2 regions of the Desulfotomaculum sp. genome follow, and region 1 is predicted to be linked to the other one. Evidence: predicted binding sites of a transcription regulator. Region 1 holds the regulator's gene; the other holds the start of a gene.

Evidence for each region. Region 1 encodes LexA, which represses DNA repair genes until DNA is damaged. Its sites were predicted from a motif close to CNAACANNTGTTNG; they were not measured.
Region 2: AC1U9Z_RS13790 (putative DNA modification/repair radical SAM protein) is a predicted target of LexA. The motif match lies at 1,515-1,528, and genes of this name have one in related genera.

Annotation. Positions count from the first base shown of each region.
Region 1 covers NZ_CEVWQM010000004.1:14,971-19,400, forward strand. The annotation lists gene sdhA (succinate dehydrogenase flavoprotein subunit) at 1-193, opposite strand, end outside; gene AC1U9Z_RS03140 (succinate dehydrogenase cytochrome b558 subunit) at 209-832, opposite strand; gene AC1U9Z_RS03145 (Fe-S-containing hydro-lyase) at 897-1,451, opposite strand; gene AC1U9Z_RS03150 (fumarate hydratase) at 1,464-2,306, opposite strand; gene lexA (transcriptional repressor LexA) at 2,678-3,316, shown strand; gene AC1U9Z_RS03160 (MerR family transcriptional regulator) at 3,354-3,764, opposite strand; gene AC1U9Z_RS03165 (DUF4387 domain-containing protein) at 3,939-4,259, opposite strand; gene AC1U9Z_RS03170 (acyclic terpene utilization AtuA family protein) at 4,259-4,430, opposite strand, start outside.
Region 2 covers NZ_CEVWQM010000024.1:43,606-48,035, forward strand. The annotation lists gene AC1U9Z_RS13785 (aldehyde ferredoxin oxidoreductase N-terminal domain-containing protein) at 1-1,399, shown strand, start outside; gene AC1U9Z_RS13790 (putative DNA modification/repair radical SAM protein) at 1,649-2,944, shown strand; gene AC1U9Z_RS13795 (TIGR03915 family putative DNA repair protein) at 2,946-3,692, shown strand; gene AC1U9Z_RS13800 (hypothetical protein) at 3,729-3,932, opposite strand; RNA gene rnpB (RNase P RNA component class B) at 4,315-4,430, shown strand, end outside.

The DNA of each region.
Region 1 (4,430 bases):
AATGTATCCAAGGGGAATCACCCTCCCCCTTGGTATTTACGGCCCCATTAATGCCACCCTGGGCACATACCGAGTGGGATCTTTTAACTGGCACCAAAGAAAATAATTGTACCTTAACCCCCATCTCTACTGCCTTAATGGCTGCCATTAAGCCGGCCAAGCCACCGCCAACGATAATAATATTATTTTGCATCGCTATCCCTCCGGGTTATTGGATAAAGGCCCAGATTGCTGTTAGTCCAATCAAAGAAGAGAAAATAAATAACAGCATACATAATCTCCAAATAAAGGTCTGAACCTGCTCCCCCACAGCAATACCCCAACTGACAGTAAAATTCCATAGTCCATTGGCAAAATGAAAGCAAGCAGCCAGCAGGCCAATAATGTAAAAGGTTAGCCAAAGGGGGTCTGACAACAAATTATGCATGGTAATAAAATTTATTGACAAGCCAGTCAAGGAATGAACCAGCTTAAGTTGCCATACATGAATAATTACAAATACTAATGTTATCACAGCAGACAAACGCTGCAGATAAAACATCCAATTTCTTGCATAGGAATAGCTAAATAGATTATTCTTGGCCAAGTATACGATATAAAGCCCGTACAGCCCATGTATTGTAAGAGGTAAAGCAATAAAAATTATTTCCAAGGCAATTAAATAAGGAATGTTTTGCAGGAAAACCACTGCGCGATCAAATCTTTCTGGACTTAATATGGCAAATGAATTGGTTATTAGATGTTCCAAAAGAAAAAAACCAATGGGGAATAACCCCAATAAAGAATGAAGTTTCCGATAAAAAAAATGGTTATTGGTACTCACCGAGGACATCAACATCCTTCATCATAAAATTGAACTACATCCCCGCAAGCAAAGCATTGCATGAGAGCTAAGTTTACTCTAATGCATATCGTTTTTTCCCTTCCTGATATAAGTCTCCACCCAAGGAATCATTAACAACAATGGCCGGGAAATCTTTAACCACCAGCCGATAGATGGCCTCTGGTCCTAGCTCCGGGTAGGCCACAATGGTGGCTTCTTGAATACTTCTTGCTATCAATGCGGCTGCTCCACCAATGGCTCCAAAGTAAACAGCACCGTGTTTTTGCATGGCCTGGAGTACCTTTTCTGATCTGGCTCCCTTGCCAATCATGCCTTTAAGGCCTTGTTCAATTAAAAGAGGGGCATAGGCATCCATGCGTCCGGCGGTGGTAGGACCGGCAGAGCCAATTACTTTACCGGGACGCGCCGGAGCCGGGCCAACATAGTAGATAATCTGACCCTTGAGATCAATCGGCAGTTCCTTTCCTTGGTCCAGTAGTTCCACTAATCTTTTATGGGCTGCATCCCTTCCGGTATAAATGACGCCATTAATAAAAACCTGCTGCCCGATGCGAAGGCTCTTTACAATTTCATCCGATAGTGGTGTTGTTATGTTAACCCTTGTCACTCTGTGCACCTCCTATATGCTTACGGATTTATGTCTAGCGGCATGGCAATTAATGTTTACTGCCACGGGCAGGCTCGCAATATGACAACCAAAAATTTCGATATGTACTGCCAATGCCGTTGTTCTACCTCCCAACCCCGCAGGGCCAATGCCTAATTTATTAATGGCTTCCAGCAGTTCCTTCTCCAACTGAGCAATATCAGACAGCGGATGCGGTTCACCAACGGTTCTTAATAGTGCTTCCTTGGCCAACAGGGCACACTTTTCCATGGTCCCACCAATCCCCACTCCGATAATCAGTGGCGGGCAAGGATTTGGTCCCGCAGCCTGAACGGTATCTAAGATGAATTTCTTGACACCTTCTACTCCTTCGGCTGGCTTTAACATCTTTAATGAACTCATATTTTCACTGCCCCCACCCTTAGGGGCCACCGTTATCCTAATTTTATCACCTGCTACTATGCTGGTGTGGATTACAGCCGGGGTATTATCACCGGTATTGACTCTTGCCAGTGGGTGTTTAACCATGGATTTTCTTAAATAACCTTCAAGGTAACCCTTACGTACTCCTTCATTTATGGCATCAACTAAATTGCCATGGATAACTTGTACTTCCTGTCCTAATTCAACAAACACCACTGCTACTCCGGTATCCTGACACATTGGTATCGATTCTGCTGCAGCTATCCCCGCATTCTCCACCAACATATTTAAAATTTCCTTACCACTTTGGGAAACCTCTGTCTCATTGGAACGTTTAAAGGAATTTACAACATCATCTGCCAGCTTATAATTTGCCTCCTGACACAAGCGGGCTACTTCAGATATGATTACAGCACAATCTACGGTTCTAATGGTTGTTTCCTCCCTAATCTTTGTAATAACCGAATTTAGCCTTATTATCGGGTTAACCGCAAAAGGGCAAAAGACTGCCGCACCGTTACCGGCACCATCAAAGAATGAAAATTTTATGTCATCCTGAACCACAGCGAAGGATCTTGGGTCTAACCTCTCAATGAAAGAAAAGATCCCTCGCCACTGCTCAGGCTAACAACTACTATTAATATACCATTTTTTACAATAAACATATATTCATTCTACTGTTTATTCTACCCGATTGATTTAAAATAACATCGAACAAATGTTTTTATCTTGATCCAGAGTATGATATAATATACCAAATCATGATTAACCTTATTTTTCTTTGTGAAAGGTTGTGAACCCCGATGTTAAATCCTAGGGAATCAGAAGTTTTAAGGGTTATTATAGAAAATGTCAAGCAAAAGGGTTATCCCCCGTCAGTTAGGGAAATTGGGGAAATAGTTGGTCTTTCATCCAGTTCTACCGTTCACTCTTACTTAAAAAGATTAGAACAAAAGGGTTATCTGCGACGGGATCCTACCAAACCAAGAGCCATTGAAATTATTAACACGGATTCGGCCGATACCAGCCCTGCTTCATTCCCTGAGCAGCCGGATAACCAATACGAAGAGATGATCAATATTCCTATGCTGGGAGAAGTGGCTGCCGGGGTCCCCCTTTTAGCCGTTGAAAATTTTGATGAAAAGGTTACTTTACCCAGGAGTTTTACTGGTTATGGTGATTTCTTCATGCTTACCGTGCGGGGCAACAGTATGATCGAAGCTGGTATTTTACCCGGCGACCTTGTTTTAGTGAGAAGGCAGGAATCCGCCAATAATGGTGAAATAGTCGTCGCATTATTAGAAGACGAGGCCACCGTGAAAAGATTTTTCAAAGAAAAAGATGGCATTCGGCTTCAACCCGAAAACAGCCTCCTATCTCCCATTTTTGTAAGAGACATTAAAATACTTGGCAAAGTGGTTGGACTAATGAGAAAAATATAAAAAGGTCGCATAGCGACCTTTTTTTGTTGGATCTTTGCTAGTTTGAGTTTGATTGGCAATCTTTATTGTAGTGTGGACACATGCTGCAGTGTTCTGCCTTATCCTCTATGACATAACAATATGCACCTTGTTCCTTCCAACAGGGCTTGTTTAAGTTTACATTTTCACCCTTTTGTTGACTACCACCGTCACAATACTTGATATCCCAGCAGGGATACATACTAATAATCTGTAGCACACCTGCGATATTCAGTCCTTTTTCATTAATGAGATAATGAATAAACTGAAGTCTTTTAACATCGTTATTACTATATAACCTCTGTTTATTGCGACGGGCAGGTTCAACTAGCTTGTGCTTTTCCCAAATACGAAGGGTCTCTGGATGTACCTTTAAAAGTTCGGCAATAACGCCTATGTTAAACATAGGCTGATCATCGTTGCAAAACAAGGATTTATCTCCTCCTGTTATAAAATCTAATATCCTTTATTTATTATATAGTCTATAAACCCAATTTGTAAATTAGCTAAATTACTGCAAAAGATAAAATTATTACTATTTATCTTACGGTTTTGGGACAAACCTCGAATTTTTGTATTTTTTGCCGAAACTGGTATGGCCCTTTTAGACTTCTATCTCTAGGTCCAATAAAGGGGCATGCTGTTGAGCACCATAGACATCGGTTTCACCAAGGGCACCGGATGGGTAGGGCCGTACAATGGTAGCCTTGATGGCGTAGGCAGGAGAAAATTCGACAATTCCTATGACATCCGTCTCAGGAATGCCATAGAGTTTTGCAACGGTAGTTTTATTGATTACCTTCGCTGTACAGGCAGCTTCATATGATTTTTGATCCTTAAAAATAACATCTAAGGTTAGTTCATAGGGTCCAGAATTTTTACTTCGAATAACCGAAGCCAACTCAGTTAATTTAGCCTTTGACATTATTTTTCCTCCCCTGCATGAATGATTTCAAATGGAAACAATGCCACGGGATCATCAACCTGTAATAAGTGATAAATATTAAAGTTGTAAACAGCTCCGGCCTTAAAGTCCGAAGGGGAATAGGGAAAGGCCAGGTTGCCAGCTGTAGCTACCCGCCCAGGATAGCCATAG
Region 2 (4,430 bases), on a different contig from region 1:
CAAAGCAACAAAACCAACCTATTTGTCCGTTAGTCATCAAGGGGTTCGTTTTAAAGATGCCTCAGCCCTCTGGGGTTTGTCAGTTTCTGAAACTGGCAGTATCCTAAGGAATCTGGAAAGGGGCAGAGGTCACCGCAGTAGCATTCGTATTGGCCCCGCAGGGGAAAGGGGGGTAGCCTTTGCCAATGTTAATGTGGACACCTATCGACATTTTGGCAGACTTGGCCTTGGTGCGGTTTTTGGTGCTAAGAACCTCAAGGCTGTGGTCATACATGGCGAAAGGGAAGAAAAAATAGAAGACTATCAAAGCTACAATCGCGTTTATAAAGCAATATATGACCGTGCCGTTAGTACGGACATAATGGAAAAATATCATGGGTTAGGGACAGCTATCAATGTTAACGGCTTAAACAATTTACAGGGGCTGCCCACCCGTAATTTGCAACAAAGTCATTTTGAACACGCCGAGGCCATCAGTGGTGAGGCCTTTGCCGAGAATTCGTTGGTTCGCAAGATGGCCTGTGCAGGTTGTCCTGTGGGCTGTATTCATATTGGTTTGCATCGCAGGGAATTTGGCCCTGGTTATGATTATGAGTCGAAAAACCTATCCTATGATCACGAATTGATTTTTGCCCTAGGATCTTTTCTTGGCATGTCGTCCCAGGGTAAAATCTATGAATTAATCGATGCGGTAGAAGAATTAGGTATGGATGCCATATCTGCTGGAGTCCTGTTGGGCTGGGTTACCGAAGCCTTTGCTAAGGGGATTATTTCTGAGGCTGAGCTGGGGGTTCAACCAAACTTCGATCAACCAGTCGCCTACCTAAAAATACTACAACAAATTGTTAAGCAGCCTAATCGATTATATCAAGTGATGGCTCAGGGTGCCTATAAAGCAGCCAATCTCTATGGTGGGACAGAATATGCCCTAACCCTAGGGAAAACAGAAATCGCCGGCTATCATACAGGTTATCTAAACATTCTTGGCCAAGCAGTGGGGGCTAGACACAGTCATCTGGATAACGCCGGCTATTCAGTGGATCAAAAACTAAAGGACAAGTCAGAGGCTGAGAAAGTAACGGCCCTTATTCAAGAAGAGAAATGGCGTAATGTCTTAAATTGCCTGACCATCTGTTTGTTTGCCAGGGAAATTTACCAGCAAGATACGGTTATTGAAGCCCTGGCTGCCATAGGCATTAGCACCACCGCGGAAGAACTGGCTACGTTAGGTCAGGCTATATACGAGATCAAAAACCAGACCAGGCAACTTCTAGGCTATCACCTGGACAAGCTTGAATTCCCGGAGCGCTTTTTTGAGACACCTAGTTTAACAGGTGCTTTGGCAAGGGAAAAAATGGATAACTTTTTGGAGATTTATAAAAAACAAACAGGCCGGTAGTTTGGCTGAGGATTAGCCGTCAGCTTTTGGGCGCAATAGGCCTGGGCTTTTTGTGCATGTTATGCTTAGAGGTATTTGATAAATTAATAGCATGAATTTTGCAAAACGACTGTTGGGAACACTTGTTCTATGATAAAATAATACGAAAGAGCTTACCTGTTAATATTGGAGCCGGTAATAAAAGAAAATCTTCTTCATGCTGAGCTAGCGAAGGATGACAGAAAGCTATGCCTTAACGGGGTGTTAAGATTGGAATTATTGGAAAAGCTAAGGATTTTATCCGATGCGGCAAAATATGATGTATCCTGTTCGTCCAGCGGCAGCAAGCGCAAAAGTATTGCCGGCGGCCTGGGCAACGCAGCCCAGAGTGGCATTTGTCATAGTTGGTCGGACGATGGCAGATGTATTTCCCTTTTAAAAATACTTCTTACCAACTACTGTGTCTTTGATTGTGCCTACTGTGTAAATAGGGTTAGTAACGACCTGCCTAGGGCTGCCTTTACCCCGGAGGAAGTGGTTGATTTGACCATCAATTTTTACCGGAGGAATTACATCGAAGGCTTATTCCTTAGTTCCGCCATCTGTAACAACCCGAATCATACCATGGAACTGCTGTTGCAAACGGTACGAAAACTAAGACTAGAGGAACGTTTTAATGGCTATATCCACCTAAAGGCTATTCCCGGGGCGGATTGGCGATTAATAGCCGAGGCTGGCACCCTGGTTGATCGAATGAGTGTAAATATCGAACTGCCTTCCAATGAAGGGTTAAAACTACTGGCACCGCAAAAAAGAAAGGAAACCATTCTTAAACCAATGGGTCTTATCGGTTCACATATTTTAGAAAGTAGAGAAGAAAGGAAAATCTCCAGAAAAGCTCCCTCCTTCGTGCCAGCCGGGCAAAGCACCCAATTAATTATCGGTGCCACACCGGATACAGATCTTAAGATTATTAATCTATCGGAAAATCTATATAAAAATTTCGATCTTAAAAGAGTGTATTATTCAGCCTACGTACCAGTATCCAATAAACCCGTACTACCACAAATCGCTACCCCACCACTTAAGCGTGAAAATCGGTTATACCAGGCCGACTGGCTGCTTCGTTTTTATGGTTTCAAGGCGCAGGAACTTCTTTCTGAAGATCAACCAAATTTTCAACTTGACCTTGATCCTAAATCCGATTGGGCCTTACGGAATCTTCATATATTTCCGGTGGAAATAAACAAGGCGGACTATCCTTTAATCCTTCGGGTACCAGGCATCGGGGTGAAAAATGCAAGGAAAATAATAACGGCCCGAAGATTTCACTCTCTGGGCTTTGAAGATTTACATAAGATGGGCATTGTCTTAAAACGAGCGCGCTATTTTATCACCTGTAAAGGCAAATATTATGGTGAAGTACCTTTTAGGGCAGAGGCAATCAAAAGCCGCCTATTGCCCCACCCCAAAAAAGAAACCTACACCCAATTGGCCCTGTTTACTGAGCAAAGCTTGGGTTACCAATTGGAAGATGCCCAGGCTTGTATTACAGGGGAGATTTAACATGATTTATTTTATTTATGATGGAAGCTTTGAGGGGTTATTAACGGCTGTTTACGAGGCTTATTACCGAAGTGAGAGGCCGGATTATATTGTTTACCAAGATGAATTTCAGCAGGATTTATTTAGTCAGGCCATAACCATTCACACGGATCAAGAGAAAAGCGACAAAGTCTATCGGGCCATAGAGGATAAGATATCCTTTTATACCCTGCAGCAGATATTTTATGTTTATTTATCAGAATTACAGGGTAGCGGAACACTAATTTATCAATATCTCAGATTGGGATTCCAGCTAGGACCCAAAATAAATTCTAATTTGGCTGAGGATACAGTGAGAAAGGTATATGAACGAAGTCAAAGGGTTAGTAAGGAAAGGCACCGTATGCTAGGGTTAATTCGTTTTCAAAAATTAGCCAACGATTGTTTTTATGCAACGATGGAACCGGACCATAATATAGTTGGGCTAGTGTCACCCCACTTTGCCAATAGATTGTCTGACCAAAATTGGATGATCCATGACTTAAAAAGGAAAATCGCCGCTGTATACAACAAAAAGGAATGGCTATTAACAAACCTGGACATCCCACAAGGGCTTACCTTGGCTGCAAATGAAGCCTACTACCAGGAATTATGGAAAAAATATTTTTCCAGCACAGCAATTCAAAATCGGATTAACCCCAAGCTGCAAAAACAGTTTATGCCCATCCGATACTGGAAGCATCTGATAGAGAAAAAACCAAGCAAATAGAAAACCGCACCTTTTTGGTGCGGCTTAAATTTATATCTAATCCTCCCGATCGATATGGAAATGATTGTGATGAATTTTGAGCCGATGTTTTATACCACATTCAGGACAGGATAATGCTTCACCGTCTTTAAAGCGCATTTCACCGATGTGCTTACTGCAACAGATAATTTCGATGCCAATCAGGGATCCATCGTACTTTTGGTTGACCCGATAACCATAATTAGGTTTTAGAGTTTCCATTTTAATCATCCCCCTTGTGGTTACTTTATTATTTCTTCTCCATGAAGTCCAAAATTCCTGCCGATGTTGATGTTGAATTGAGTTTTGGTAATAAAATAGAAAATTATACATACTTTTGTCAAAAACATGAAACTTTTGGTAATTTCTTTAATATTCGTTTATATATAAACATGTTTAACGTTAATATATAGCTATATTTAGTTAGATAATTATAATTAATCCCTATGCCATAAAACTACACAAAATTACATGATTTGATTTTTAGATCCATTATAAATAATATTTAGAGTAATATTCTTAAATTTCCAGGAACATAGCTCTTGATTTATTTCTGCAAAGTAGTATAATCTATAATTGTCGCAGGAATGCGGCATATTCAAAGTACAGTGAGTAGTCGCTGTTGCGTTTTAGACGCAGCAGAGGAAAGTCGAGACACGCACACAGGCTGAAAGAGCCAATAGGCAGCGGCTTGTGTAAGATGGTGCCCGGCGCAAGCCG